2 regions of the Bacillus sp. z14 (2026) genome follow, and region 2 is predicted to be linked to the other one. Evidence: a T-box and tRNA genes for the amino acid it is inferred to sense, from the RefSeq annotation. Region 2 holds a T-box; the other holds one or more tRNA genes.
What was found. A T-box is a leader RNA that pairs with one kind of tRNA and senses whether it is charged. The one in region 2 lies ahead of leuS (leucine--tRNA ligase), so its partner is inferred to be a tRNA-Leu.
Positions count from the first base shown of each region.

Region 1 (7,924 bases), on a different contig from region 2:
TGAGCTACTGAGCCAACTTCATTATGTAAATGGCGGTCCGGACGGGACTCGAACCCGCGACCTCCTGCGTGACAGGCAGGCATTCTAACCAACTGAACTACCGGACCATTTTATTGTGGGAATAATATTTGAAGCTGCGACCTTCGCGTTATGAACCCTTCAAGTTACCAGACTTCTTCACCCCGCAACGCTATAAATATTGCTTTAGATAATATATGGCGGTCCGGACGGGACTCGAACCCGCGACCTCCTGCGTGACAGGCAGGCATTCTAACCAACTGAACTACCGGACCATTTATTGTGGGAATAGTATTTGAAGCTACGACCTTCTGGTTATGAACCTTACAAGTTACCAGACTGCTCCATCCCGCAACGCTATAACTATTGCTTTAGATAATATATGGCGGAGGAAGAGGGATTCGAACCCCCGCGCGGTTTAACCCGCCTCCCGGTTTTCAAGACCGGTCCCTTCAGCCAGACTTGGGTATTCCTCCATATATATAATAAACCTTGTAGGACTCGAATCTATGACAGAACGATTATAATCCGTATGCTCTAAACAACTGAGCTACACCGCCAAAACCAAAATCCTATTGGGTTTAAATTAGTCTTGGGTTTAAATTAGTCATGGTGGAGCCTAGCGGGATCGAACCGCTGACCTCCTGCGTGCAAAGCAGGCGCTCTCCCAGCTGAGCTAAGGCCCCATTTTGTTATGAAAATGGTCGGGAAGACAGGATTCGAACCTGCGACCCCTTGGTCCCAAACCAAGTGCTCTACCAAGCTGAGCTACTTCCCGCAAAAAAATGGCGCGCCCGAGAGGAGTCGAACCCCTAACCTTTTGATCCGTAGTCAAACGCTCTATCCAATTGAGCTACGGGCGCATTCTGCAAAAACTAGTGCCGAGGGCCGGTCTCGAACCGGCACGGTAGTCACCTACCGCAGGATTTTAAGTCCTGTGCGTCTGCCAATTCCGCCACCCCGGCATATCACTTGGCATTGGAGCGGAAGACGGGATTCGAACCCGCGACCCCCACCTTGGCAAGGTGGTGTTCTACCACTGAACTACTTCCGCATAATAAGTGCGGGTGAAGGGAGTCGAACCCCCACGCCGTAAGGCGCCAGATCCTAAGTCTGGTGCGTCTGCCAATTCCGCCACACCCGCATGTTTATAGATGGTAAGCCATGAAGGACTCAAACCTGCAATCCTCGAGCTTCTAATTGATTAATTTCAAACTCTCTCGTTGACTGCTTTATTATTTTAATCTGTATTTATCTATATTTCAATAAGAAATATATGGAAATATTAATTTATTTTTCTTCCTATATCAAAAAGATTAAACATCTATGAATGCATTTATCCTACACAGGAATACAGGTTCTTTTATACGGTGTTAGAGCCCTTGTTTATAGCTATATAAACAACTCAAGATCCTTAATATCCCTTTTATTTTCAAATTATCTTAGAAGACATAACTATCATTTTACTGTTTGAAACGGAAAGAGTGATATTCCCAGCACCATTAGAAATATAGATACCAATTCTAGTATAAAAAATCTCCTATCTTCTCCATTTAACTTTTGAAGATCTAATAAATTGAATTTTAGCTTTTAGAGATTTTTACTCGCTTTTCCAATTAACTTTTACCTACTTAACAATGCCTTTAATGATTCTGATATCAAAAACCAAAAAGTTGCCGTGTATTTTCTTTAAAATATGTAGATATATTTAATTCATCTGGTCATAGATAATTGCTTTGAATATCTGTTTGAGTTCTTTTGATGTTTTTCCACGAAGCCATTCGACCTGGTCAATTGGCAGCGTAAGCTTAAGGGTGATCTTTTCATCAGGCATCTCGACTTTCCTGATGTCGGCAAGGGAAATCCCCTTATCAATGTCTGGAAAATCAATCTGGTTCTCATCGATATGGTCAATGCCCTGGTGCTCAAAGGGATCATCGATCACGCAATTCAAGTTCAACTGCGGTAGACGGCCAGGAATTGATTTTATGTACATGAATGAGCTGATTACTCGACTATCGCTCAGCTCAATTTCAGCGATAATGCTCTCGCGACTGCGATATTTCTTTAAGGCAACCTCGCTCACAATGATGTCGAGCTCCAATGAAAATCCGGATGAAGTTTCCAATATATATATCGCACTATTAAAAATATAGATTTCTTCACCGTCAAGATTCACCGTTTTTACGCCAACCATGTCATTCCCCTCCAAAGAGACCGTCGGGAACATTCCCCCACCCGGCTTATTTTCTTTTATTCTACTAAATCATGGTAGTTCCTCCAAGCGTAGCTTCTCGGCGATGGCAATGACATTCGGATGCTCCTTCAAAACCAAAGCGGGAAGGCCTCAGATATTTCGCCTTCAAATAGCTGTTTTACTATGGCACCTTCTTTTTACAAAAACAAACAGATGCATCACTCTGCTTTCCATGATGGTGTTGAACACCTTAGTGATTGCTTGCTCCGGCACATCTATAAAATTGGTGAAAAAACCGGCGTTTGCCTTGCGCTTCGATTCAGCGAACGATGTAGACTTACAATTCTTACTTGATTAAGAAACCGAATTACCTGCTTTATGCTTTAGAAAGAATTTATACATAGCTTAGAAGCTCTTATGCTAAAATTGAAATTGTATATCATTTATGAAAGAGAAGAAGGCATTTTATGAAGAAGATTATTACTATTAGCTTAGGTATATTATTGATTATTTTTGTGTTGGGTCTTACCGGCTTCTATTTTTGGTCCCAACAAACGTACAAAGCATCAGAAGAAGTTACATCATACATAAATCTAGATGACATTCAGACGGAAGAAAACTGGCTTGTGTTCGAACCAATAGAAAAACCAAAAAGCGGGATCATTCTTTATCCTGGTGCAAAAGTAGAGCCTGAAGCATATAGCTACTATGCCCAGGGTTTAGCGGATAAAGGTTATTTGGTGATTGTCCCGAAAGTTAACCTGAACTTTGCCATACTCGATATTAATCAGGCGGATCTAATTATAGATGAGTTCAGTGATATAACGAATTGGTATGTAGGCGGGCATTCACTTGGCGGCGTAGCCGCAGCATCTTATGCATACGATCATCTCGAAGATGTAAGAGGTTTAATCTTATTGGGTTCCTATCCGAGCGATTCCAATAATTTTTCAGAAACTGACCTCCCCATCCTCTCCCTGTATGCCGAGTTTGATGGGTTAACGACAACTGATAAAATAGCTGATACAAAACATTTGCTTTCGTCTGAAGCAACTTTATATGAGGTTAAAGGCGGAAACCATGCCCAATTCGGAATGTATGGAACGCAAGATGGAGACGGAAAATCCACGATTTCAGCAAAAGAACAGCAGGATGAAATAATAGAAGAAACGTTAAAATGGCTGACTCAATATCAAAGATAAGGGCCCAGTTTCTTTTAACACATCTGATACTGTAATAGCCCACCCGTTTTACGGGCGGGCTATTTTAAACTTTTATCTTTCATTTGAGGTAACCGCGCCTCACAAGCGCTATTATTTCTGACTATTTTAAATAAAACCCATAGTCTCTTCACAGATGTTTTTCAATTATTCAATTACACTACTAATAATCTCGAACCATTATTCCTTTTACTAGTATGATTCCCCATAGATTCAGATATTCGTTCTGAAACAGTAAATTTTGCAATTTAAAATCACCTACAAGCTCTAATTTAAACAGTAAAAAAGCTGTGCCAAAACAACTCATTTTTGACACAGCTTCTCTTTTAATTTTTCACAATGCGCTTGTACCCTGAATATGTTGCTATGAAATAACCGCCATATACAATAATCATAATTAACGCCGTAAACAAAGCCGGTATGAAAACGGAAGGTTGACCCATCATCAGAAGTTCCTGATTGACCACTTTAATTCCAAAAATCGAATGGATGATTGCTAAAGACAATGGCATCATGAAGTAAATAAATACCTGACCGAATATCGCCTTGTTAATTTCCTTACTTGTTACACCTATTTTTCTTAGCATGCTATAGCGCTCCATATTATCACTCGCTTCAGATAACTGCTGAAGCGCCAGTACAGCTGCACTTGAAATGAGGAACACAATCCCAAGATAAATACCAATAAAGACAATCATTGTAGACGATCCAATACTTTGGTCATACAACATTTGCTTAGTCATTACGTTGACATAAAAACCATATTTAGAATAAACTTCTTCATTTTGAGTTAAATGATAAAGCTCGTCTTCATTTACTTGACTATTACTACTGTAATTAACATTAGACAGTGACATATTAGGTGTCATACCTTCAATAGCTTGATCTGGAACAATCACGGTAAATGCAACTCTTCCTGGATAATCATTTATATATTGTACGTACTCTACTTGACGATTAACAATCGTATAATCCATAGCGTTCAATTGAATGGACTGATTTTCTTTAATATAGGCATTCACTGCATCAAAATAAGTCTCATCATCTGATATGAGGAGTACTTCTCCTTTATTAAACTTTTTCGGTTCAATGTCTTGCATTTGCAAAAGCTTTACATAATCAGATTCTTTCATCAATAAGATTTTTTTACGAGAGATTGCCATATCAAAGTATTGTTCTAACTCTGCATTTGCAAAAGGACGCAATAATTCGTTATACGTAGAATCCGCTTCATATAATTCAAAGGAACTATTTTCACCCATCTCATCCAAGTCCATACCCAATATTTCAATCGCTTGATCTATATTCTTTATTTGCGTATCTTCTTTTCCATACAGGTAGAATGTTGCATCATACGGCACTTGATTTACAAGCTGTTTTTCTCCCGCCGTCTTTATGCTAAATCCTGTTGATAAAACACCAATTGTGAAAAAGAGCATTAAGCAAATGATAGTCATGGATACAAAGGTTGTATTTACCTTGCTGCTTATTTGGCGTAGAACAAACATATTTAAGCCTTTAAAATATATAGTATTATTTCTTTGCAGCATATTAAGAGCAAATCCAGAAAGAGACATAAAAAACAAAAACGTTCCAAGTGACCCCAGTCCAACGCAGGTCCACGTGACAGTCAAACTTTCTGTTAAACCATACTTTAAAATAACAGTATAAGCGATCCCAAGAGTAATGAAGGATAAAACAAAGAACGCGATTGATGTTGATATTTTTCGGATCTTCAGGCTTTCATTTTTTCTAGCGGCTGTTAGCAAGTCGATGAGCTTATACTTCGAAATCACTAAACTATTAAAGATCATAACGAACAGAAAGATAATCCCAAAATAGCTCATTGTTTTGAACATCGCTTCACTGGAAAAGACGACTTCGAACTTAGTCATATCTGCCTTAAATAACGAAACCACTAGAACGGACAATCCTTGAGATATAAATATTCCCAGTAATAATCCGGCCATTAACGATAAAACACCTATAAAAAGTGTTTCCATTACAACTATTAACGATATACTATATTTACTCATACCTAGCGTCATATAAATTCCGAGCTCTTTTTTTCGTCGTCTGATTAAGAAATTGTTTGCGAATAAAATCAGAAACCCTAACACAATCGAAACAAAAACAGATACTATTGAAATTAATTGTGTTATCGATTGAATCGTTTCCGACTGACTGGCACTTAAACTAGACATAGCTGCCGAAGCTGAAATCGAATTAAAGCTATAAAATATACAGACTGCAAATGTTAATGTTAAGAAATAAATTGCATAATCCTTGAAGCTTCTCTTCACATTGCGAGCAGATAATTTAAATAACATTATTCGTGTCACCTCCGAGAAGTGTTACCACCTCAATGATACGGCCGAAAAATTCTTTCCTCGTATCATCACCTCTCACCAGTTCATTAAAAATTTCCCCATCTTTAATAAACAAGATCCGATGTGCATAGCTTGCTGTAAACGCATCATGTGTGACCATTAAAATTGTAGCCTGCAACTCCTTATTTAATTTCTCAAATGAATCTAGCAGTAATCGGGCAGATTTTGAGTCAAGTGCTCCTGTCGGCTCATCAGCGAGAATTAATGACGGGTTCGTTACAATTGCTCGGGCTGAAGCAACACGTTGTTTTTGTCCACCCGACAGTTGATATGGGAACTTATTTAATACCGCCGTAATCTCTAATTTATCGGCAACTTCATTTACTAGCTTTGTAATATCAGCCGGCTTACGACCTTGTATCGTTAAAGCGATCGCGATATTTTCAAACGTTGTTAATGTATCGAGCAAATTAAAATCCTGAAAGATAAATCCTAGCTCATCCCGGCGGAACTTCTCAAGCTTTCCAGCCTTTAATGTCGTAATATCCTGACCATTTATATGAATATGACCCGTTGTTACATGATCAATTGTAGAAATACAATTCAACAGTGTCGTTTTCCCGCTGCCTGAAGGACCCATAATACCAACAAATTCCCCTGGTTTTACATCAAAACTTATATGATTAATGACTTTTGACACATTTCCTTTATTACCATAGTATTTTTCTATATCTTTTACTTCCAGAACTGTATTCATAACAACCTTCTCCTCTCTTTTATGCTTTTAGTATATCCCCCCTACAGCAATACAAATATTGAAGTTGGTTGCATAAACCTTACATTTTTGAAACTTGCACTGGAGATTAATGGCGAAAACCACCATACAAATTCATACCACAAATCATTAATAATCTTATTTTCGTAATAAAAAAGAGCCTTTCTCTCAAGACTCTAATAAAACCAATTTACTTTTCGGGAAAATGATATTTACCTCGGTTCCTACATCCTTCTGTGATTTGATCGTAATCCCTAAATGCAGCTTATCTACCAACATTTTGCAAAGATATAGACCGATGCCTGTTGACTTTCTGTATATGCGTCCATTTTCTCCTGTAAATCCTTTTTCAAATACTCTTCCGACATCCTTTTCATCAATACCAATGCCATTATCAACAATATGAAGTATAAGATTATGCTCATGATTAGTCGTATAAATAGAGATGAAACTATTTTCTTTATAACAATAATTAATACTGTTAATGATTACTTGATTCACTATGAACTCAACCCACTTTTCGTCACTATAGACCACATCATCTATCTCTGATAACTTAAGCTGAATCTTTTTATGAATAAACGCTTTTGCATTTCGCTTAATTACTTTGGAAACACATTCTTTTAAACGAAATTCCTTCACAATATAATCCTTGCTGGCACTGCTGCTTCTCGCATAATACAAGGCCTGTTCAATATAATCCTCAATCTTCGTTAATTCCTCAGTTAAGCCAACAATCGGACCACCTTGATAATTCTCAATTATTAGCTTACTAGATGCAATCGGTGTCTTAATTTCATGGACCCACGCTTCAACATACTCTTGGTATTCCGATTGCATAGTCTTGTAGTGGTTGACATATTCATGCACCTGCTTGTCACTCGTCCGTAAAATGTCATATAAAATCTTTCCTTCTAAAAAATCAGGCTCATCCATAATTTCAGATAGCAAATATTTTTGATCAAGATTTTCAACATTTTCTATTACCCCATCATAAAAAGGTTTTTTCTTCATAAATTCAAGAAAATAAGAAGTAAGCAGCGGACCAAACCAGCATAACCCGACTATAACAATAACACCCTTTTGTATAGAAATAAAAGCTAAAAATAATGCTACCGTCATAAAAAGAAAAACATTAACCGTAATAAAAACGACTATTTCCTTTAAAAATGCCCACAATGTCATGACATGATATACCCCAATCCTCGTCTCGTTTCAATCGGGTTTTCCATACCGATTGCCTCTATCTTTTTACGAAGTCGAGTAATGTTAACAGATAGCGTATTGTCATCCACAAATAAATCAGATGACCATAGATCCTCCATCAGCTGTTCTCTAGAAACAATAATTCCATTATTTTTCATTAAACAATGTAAGATTTTTA
Region 1 is NZ_JBZFQK010000002.1:1,006,400-1,014,323, reverse strand. Features, by position in the region: tRNA gene AC4G3O_RS10995 (tRNA-Asp) at 31-107, opposite strand; tRNA gene AC4G3O_RS10990 (tRNA-Asp) at 217-293, opposite strand; tRNA gene AC4G3O_RS10985 (tRNA-Ser) at 402-494, opposite strand; tRNA gene AC4G3O_RS10980 (tRNA-Ala) at 629-704, opposite strand; tRNA gene AC4G3O_RS10975 (tRNA-Pro) at 720-796, opposite strand; tRNA gene AC4G3O_RS10970 (tRNA-Arg) at 805-881, opposite strand; tRNA gene AC4G3O_RS10965 (tRNA-Leu) at 898-983, opposite strand; tRNA gene AC4G3O_RS10960 (tRNA-Gly) at 998-1,072, opposite strand; tRNA gene AC4G3O_RS10955 (tRNA-Leu) at 1,081-1,162, opposite strand; gene AC4G3O_RS10950 (hypothetical protein) at 1,727-2,215, opposite strand; gene AC4G3O_RS10945 (alpha/beta fold hydrolase) at 2,683-3,417, shown strand; gene AC4G3O_RS10940 (FtsX-like permease family protein) at 3,762-5,765, opposite strand; gene AC4G3O_RS10935 (ABC transporter ATP-binding protein) at 5,755-6,522, opposite strand; gene AC4G3O_RS10930 (sensor histidine kinase) at 6,709-7,725, opposite strand; gene AC4G3O_RS10925 (response regulator transcription factor) at 7,722-7,924, opposite strand, start outside.
Region 1: it has a tRNA-Leu gene. The T-box ahead of leuS (leucine--tRNA ligase) is inferred to sense a tRNA for this amino acid. The anticodon was not compared.

Region 2 (7,924 bases):
TTCGTCATTAAGCGGAGGGGAAAAGCAACGTGTCCTTTTAGCAAAGGCTTTGGCCCAGCAGCCAAAGCTCCTGTTTCTCGATGAACCTACAAATCATCTGGATGTAAAGCATACAATCGAATTGTTAAATTTATTAAAGAGGCTCCAGCTTCAAAATGGGCTGACGATTGTCGCCATCCTCCATGATTTAAACATGGCAGCTTTATATGCAGATAGATGTGCTTTGCTTAAGGATGGAAGGAAGGTGGCGGAGGGTGGAATAGATTTACTTTATGATGAAACATTGCTTTCATCTGTATACGAGGTAGATTTGGTAAGTCGCCCTCATCCTATTACGGGAACACCGCAGATCTTTTTTACCCCTGAGAACTTTAAATGATTATATATAAAAAGTGTGAGCATCCATAAGCTCACACTTTTTTAACGTTTTTCGATAGCGATAATAAATGGCGGATTGTTTTTTTGATTCATAAATCGGTATTCCAGCACATGGGCCGTATCCTGTGGAAGCTCTGTAACGAATTTGATTAATTCGTCACGTTCAATGTCTCCGCCGGGATGACCGTGATAGATGACAAGAACTATGATGCCTTCAGGCTCCATAATTTTGAGTAATGACGTTACAGCCTGAATCGTAGTAGGAGCGGTTGTAATAATTTCTTTATCGCCGCCAGGCAAATAGCCTAAATTAAAGATTGCGCCTGTAACAGATTTGCCAGTTGGGATAAATTCCTGTAAACGCTCATGACCTGCATGAATTAGTGTTACCCGCTCCTGAAGCTCATTTGTCATCAGTCTCTCTTCCGTTTTTTGCAAGGCAGATTCCTGAATGTCGAAGCTGTATACATGTCCATCCGGACCAGTTAAATTTGCTAAAAATACGGTGTCATGCCCATTGCCCATCGTACAATCAATGGCTATATCACCAGGTTTAACTGCTTTTTCAAGCAATAGTCTTGCGAAGGGAAGGATACGATCAAGCTTCATTTATGACAGCATCCTTACTTGGCACATAAAATTTACCTTGATAACTATTGCGACGCTTTAATTCAGCATCGATAGCATTTAATACTTCCCATTTATTAACGCTCCACATTGGTCCAACCATCAAATCAATCGGACCGTCACCGGTAATACGATGGACAATCATTTCAGGCGGAAGGATCTCCAACTGATCACAGACAAGATTGACATATTCATCTAACGAAAGGAATTCCAGCATTCCTTTTTCGTATTGTTTTACCATTGGAGTGCCCTTTAAGAGATGCAATAGGTGAATTTTAATTCCCTGTACATCCAGTTTAGCAACTTCTTTAGCTGTCTCCATCATCATTTCTGGAGTTTCAAGCGGCAATCCATTAATAATATGGCTGCAAATGCGTATACCGTGTTTCCGAAGTTTGTTTACTCCCTCTACATAGGTTGGATAATCATGTGCACGGTTTATGATATTAGCTGTTTTCTCGTGAACAGTTTGCAGACCAAGCTCAACCCACAGGTAAGTACGTTCATTTAATTCAGCTAAATATTCTACAACATCATCAGGCAGACAGTCTGGACGAGTGGCAATGGATAATCCGACTACACCTTCCTCGTTCATGACGGTTTCGAATTTTTCCCGTAACACCTCGACTGGTGCATGGGTATTTGTATAAGCCTGGAAATAGGCCATATACTTGCCGTCCTTCCATTTTTGGTGCATTTTTGCTTTTATATCGGCAAATTGTTTTTGCAGATCTTCAGCACGATTGCCGGCAAAATCACCGGATCCAGCGGCACTGCAAAATGTACAGCCACCAAAAGCTACCGTGCCATCACGATTTGGACAATCAAATCCACCATCAAGAGCTACTTTAAATACCTTGTGACCAAATTGATTGCGGAGATGATAATTCCATGTATGATAACGTTTGTCGTCACTAGCATATTGAAAAGGGTTAACCTGTTTCATTACAAAAACCCCCTGTTTAGATTTCAAGAACATAAACTCCATTTTACCATGCTGATGTATACTTTCCAATTGACTATTATTAGCAGCTATTTAAAAATCATTAATCTTTTCAATTTCAAAGGGGCATAATGGATAATGGATGAGCTTTTGTAAACCAATCCAATGAAAAAAGGAGAGGGTATCTTTGGCTACACGAAAATCCATGGGTGAGTGTATAGAACGATGTACTAATGCAATTGAATTCGCAGAAGAGCAATATAAGGAGTCTGCAAAACAGGAGCACTACAATGAAGCAGGATATACCGAGGCATTGGTCAGATTGGAAAACTCATTTAATGAGTTAGAAGCAATGGATCACAGTGCAAATGATCAACAGCGTGATATGTTGAACCGTATGAAAATACAGGTTCAGGATATTCAGCATGCAATGGTTGTACGCAGGCGCTAAGGGGGTATTCACTATGCGGAAACGTTCTAAACATAATAATCCGGAACAAAAGACTCGTAATGGCATTAATAATCAAGATATCGAGGCTGGTGAAGATCAAGATATTATAAAGAAGGCTAAAAAGATGAACGAAGCATCTGGAGGCCAACAAACTAAAGCAACAGTTCATCCAAAGCAATACAAATAAACCAGCAGGCACAGTCTATATGGCTGTGCTTGTTGGTTTATTTGTATACAAGTGAGTTATGGGGATAATGAATGCGGCGGAGAATCCAGCCGGATGAAAGACTAATTCAGCCAGATGAGTGAGTAGATCAGCAAAATGAGAGGAATCCAGCCAATCGACAAAGGAATAGAGCCGGATATGCCCATAATCCAGCCAAATAAAGGATTAATCCGGCCAAAATTGAGATTAATCCAGCCCCCAGTTTCCCTCGCCAATCACACATAAATTTTTATCAAACCTGTATAATCGATGCTATATTTGTCAATGATTGAAAAAACAGTCTAAATTGACTTGAACTTTTTAGCGGATTTACATACAATGAATGTATATATTTTTTGAATCATATGAATAACTTTGAGAGGGATTAGTAGTAATTGTTGTTCTTTTTAGAGAGTTGACGGTCGCTGCAAGTCAACAGGACACATTATGAACTCACCCTGGAGTTGCAAGCCTGAACTAAGAGTAAGGTTTGCCGTACATCTGCGTTAAAGAGTCGAGCCGGATGCATATTTACTGCATCAATCAGGGTGGTACCGCGGGAAGTTAATAACAAGCCTCTCGTCCCTACTTATTAGGGATGAGTGGCTTTTTTTATTGTTTTAAGCTTTTAAGCACAGCAATTTTGAACCATGTAGGAGGAATTAGGATGAGTTTCAATCATGTAGAGATTGAAAAGAAATGGCAATCTTATTGGGAAGAACACAAAACATTCAAAACGACTGATCATGTAGGGAAGCGTAAATTTTACGCTTTGGATATGTTTCCTTATCCATCAGGAGCCGGCCTTCATGTAGGGCATCCTGAAGGATATACAGCAACAGATATTCTATCTCGCATGAAACGTATGCAGGGATATAATGTCCTTCATCCAATTGGCTGGGATGCATTTGGATTGCCTGCCGAGCAATATGCTCTTGATACAGGAAATGATCCGGAAGAGTTTACAGCTAAAAATATCGGTACATTCACACGTCAGATTAAATCACTTGGGTTCTCCTATGACTGGGACAGGGAAATCAATACAACCGACCCAGAGTACTATAAATGGACGCAGTGGATTTTCTTAAAGCTATATGAAAAAGGACTTGCCTATATGGCTGAAATACCGGTTAACTGGTGTCCGGCACTCGGAACAGTTTTGGCTAACGAAGAAGTTATTGATGGGAAAAGTGAGCGGGGCGGACATCCGGTTATCCGTAAGCCTATGCGCCAATGGATTTTGAAAATTACGGCTTATGCAGATCGTTTGATTGAGGATTTGGATGAATTGGATTGGCCTGAAAGCATTAAGGATATGCAGCGTAACTGGATCGGACGCTCTGAGGGAGCATCTGTAACTTTTAAGATTAAAGGTACGAACGAATCCTACACGGTATTCACGACACGTCCTGACACCTTGTTCGGGGCAACATATTCTGTCCTGTCACCAGAGCATCCGCTTGTGGATAAAATTACAACAGCAGAGCAAAAAGAAGCAGTTGAAGCGTATAAAAAGGAAATTCAATCTAAGAGCGATCTTGAGAGAACAGAGCTTTCTAAAGAGAAAACAGGTGTATTCACAGGAGCATATGCAATCAACCCGGCAAATGGGGAAGAGATTCCGATCTGGATTGCTGATTATGTATTGATGAGCTATGGTACAGGTGCAATTATGGCAGTTCCGGCTCATGATGAACGTGACTATGAATTCGCTAAGAAATTTGATTTGCCAATCCGTGAGGTTGTAGCGGGCGGAAATATTGAAAAAGAAGCTTATGCAGGAGAAGGAGAACATGTAAACTCTGAATTCTTGAATGGCTTGAATAAAGAAGAAGCAATTGGCAAAATGATCGAATGGCTTGAAGAACAAGGAATTGGTGAGAAGAAAGTAACCTATCGCTTGCGTGACTGGAACTTCTCTCGTCAGCGTTACTGGGGAGAGCCTATCCCAATTATTCATTGGGAAGATGGTACTATGTCAGCTGTACCTGAATCTGAGCTCCCGCTTATGCTTCCGAAAACAACCGAAATTAAACCATCAGGTACAGGTGAATCTCCTCTTGCCAACATTGAAGAGTGGGTAAATGTAGTAGATGAGAACGGCCGTAAAGGAAGACGCGAGACAAACACAATGCCTCAATGGGCGGGCAGCTGCTGGTACTTCCTGCGCTATATCGATCCGAAAAATCCAAACGCGATTGCTGATCCTGAAAAGCTTAAGCATTGGATGCCAGTAGATACGTATATTGGCGGAGCAGAACATGCTGTACTTCACTTGCTTTATGCAAGATTCTGGTACAAATTCTTGTATGATATTGGTGTTGTTCCTACAAAGGAACCTTTCCAAAAGCTATTTAACCAAGGAATGATACTTGGAGAAAATAACGAAAAAATGAGTAAATCCAAAGGAAATGTAGTAAATCCGGATGATATCGTAGAAAGCCATGGTGCGGATACACTTCGTCTCTATGAAATGTTCATGGGACCGCTTGATGCATCCATTGCTTGGTCTGCAAACGGACTTGATGGTTCCAGACGTTTCCTTGACCGTGTTTGGAGATTGTTTATTACCGATGACGGTACAGTAAATGATAAGATCACTGAATCCAATGATACTCACCTTGAGAAAATCTATCATCAAACGGTTAAAAAGGTAACAGAAGATTTGGAAGCACTTCACTTTAATACAGCTATTTCTCAAATGATGGTGTTTATTAATGAAGCGTATAAAGCGGAAATCCTTCCAATTCAATATATGGAAGGATTCGTGAAGCTCTTGTCACCTATTTGCCCTCATATCAGTGAAGAACTTTGGAGCAGACTTGGCAACAATGAAACACTTGCCTATGCTTCATGGCCTGCATATGATGAGTCCAAATTGGTTGATGATGAAATTGAAATTGTCATTCAAATAAACGGTAAAATGAGAGCAAAACTTCAGGTGCCTGCCGGCATTACGAAAGAAGAAATGGAAAAAATCGTAATGGAGAATGGAAAGGTCCAGGAGCAAATTGACGGTAAAACAATCCGTAAGGTTATTGCTGTTCCAGGAAAATTAGTAAATATCGTTGCAAACTAACAAGTGTGGCCGTCTTACGTTTACTAAAACGTAAGACGGCTTTTTTATAAAGGGGGAAAATGGAGATGGAAGAAATAAAAATTATCCAACCGGAAGAGCTGCAGATCAGAATTGAAAATGGAGAGGAATTATCCATCATTGATGTACGGGAGGATTATGAAGTTATAAATGGCATGGTACCAGGTGCTATTCATATGAGAATGGGAGAAATACCCGATCGGCTTGATGAGCTTGATAAAGAAACGGAGTATATTCTAATCTGTCATGCAGGAGTAAGAAGTGAAAATGTGGCTTATTTTCTGCAGGAGAAGGGATATAAGACAGCCTCAATGGAGGGCGGTATGATGCATTGGCAAGGGGAAATGGTATTCTGAATAGTATAAAAATATAAAAGTCTGGCAAAGATAGATAAAAACAGGAGGAGTCTTTGCCGTGATCCAAGTAAAAATGTTTGATTATGAACATGAAAAAGATCTGGAAAAAGGGATGAATCATTTTCTCGGAAAAATAGATGAGGATAGCATTGTAGATATAAAATATAATATAGCAGCTTTCGGTGAAGAGGATGAGGAAGACCAAATCTATTGTTTTAGCGCAATGGTTATCTATAAAAAATGAGTAGTTATCATTGTGGGTAAAATTAATTCTTAGTTCATATTTACAAGGAACAAGTCTATTCCCAAATGAAACGGAACATTTAAGAAATAATCCATAGGTTGATGAATTTAATTTTTGCTAACTCAATCGTTACAGCTAAAATTACAATTGAATATAGTAAAAAAAGTGGAGAAAACAAACTTGTTTCTCCACTTTTTTTAGGTTTGGACTTATTAGGTTAATGGTTTTTTGAAAAGCTTATACATGAGCTTGAAAACCATGTAGCCAAAGAAACCGCCGATTGTATTTAATAGAATATCATCTACATCAAATCCACCGACATGGAAGGTAAGCTGCATCGTCTCCACAAATAAAGAAAACAAGAAGGACAGAAATGTGATAATCAGTAAATTTCTCAGCTTTTTAAAGGCGATTGGCAGAAAAAATCCAAATGGCATAAAAGCAATAATATTACCGAATAGATTCGAAAACCATATTTTAAATTTGAAGTAATCAGCAAACGTAATATACATATTGATTGTTTTAAAGGGAACAAGATTATAAGATTCTATCCTGTCTTCTTGTCTATAGTATCCAAAAAACAAAAGATAGGAAAGGATGGCTAAATAGATGAAAAACAACATGTAAATAAGCGGCGAAAACAGCTTATTGTTTTTTATCGTTTGGGCTATATCCTGCACTTATACCATCCTTTCTTATGCCAGGAAATTATTCTTTGCTGCAGCATTTAATCCTGCTAAACGGCCGGTTACCAAAGCTGAAGTGATATTATAGCCGCCCGTATATCCGTGAATGTCCAAGATCTCTCCGCAGAAATATAAGCCATTCATGAATTTACTAGCCATTGTTTTTGGTTCAACTTCTTTAACCGATACTCCTCCGCCAGTCACAAATGCTTTCTCTAAAGAAAGTGTTCCATTAACACGGACAGGGAATTTTTTAATATCTTTGCTTAAAGAGCGCCATTTCTCATGGGCGATGACTGCACCCTGGGCAGAAGGGTCAATCTGGTTACGCTCCAGTAAAAATAATAAATATCTTTCAGGCACTAAACCTTTTAAGCTGTTTTTGACAGCTTTTTTGTCATCCGATTTAATAATTTTAATAATCTGTTGGAATACCTGTTCTTCATTTAAATCAGGGAGCGCGTCAATTTGGACAACGACCTCTTTAAGATTCCATTTTTTGAGGGCCTTTACAACAAATTGGCTGCATCGCAGGACACCTGGACCTGATAAGCCAAAATGTGTGAAAATCATATCCATACGATGGGTAATTAATGGTTTTCCTTTAGGATTCATTACGCTGATTGCGACATCGCGAAGTGAAAGACCCTGTAATGTTTTCTGTTTGATAAAATTTTCAGCTGACGTGAGCGGAACCTCAGTTGGGAATAGCTCTGTAACAGTATGTCCAGCTTTTTCCGCCCAAGCGTAACCATCACCGGTTGACCCGGTGTGAGGAACGGATTTACCACCAACAGCAATGACAACGGAGTCAGCTTCGATCGTTTCGCCTGTTTGTGTCCGAACGCCAATTACTTTCCCTGAATCATACAAAACATCAGCTATAGGTGAGTTTGTGCGTATATCAGTACCCAATTGGTTCAAGCGATTCATCATT
Region 2 is NZ_JBZFQK010000005.1:210,580-218,503, reverse strand. Features, by position in the region: gene AC4G3O_RS16185 (ABC transporter ATP-binding protein) at 1-379, shown strand, start outside; gene mnmM (tRNA 5-(aminomethyl)-2-thiouridylate-methyltransferase MnmM) at 421-987, opposite strand; gene mnmL (tRNA modification radical SAM protein MnmL/YtqA) at 977-1,951, opposite strand; gene AC4G3O_RS16170 (YtzC family protein) at 2,136-2,399, shown strand; gene AC4G3O_RS16165 (glycogen biosynthesis protein GlgD) at 2,413-2,586, shown strand; T-box leader at 2,971-3,194, shown strand; gene leuS (leucine--tRNA ligase) at 3,272-5,683, shown strand; gene AC4G3O_RS16155 (rhodanese-like domain-containing protein) at 5,749-6,057, shown strand; gene AC4G3O_RS16150 (sporulation protein Cse60) at 6,116-6,301, shown strand; gene AC4G3O_RS16145 (VanZ family protein) at 6,514-6,981, opposite strand; gene AC4G3O_RS16140 (BaiN/RdsA family NAD(P)/FAD-dependent oxidoreductase) at 6,997-7,924, opposite strand, start outside.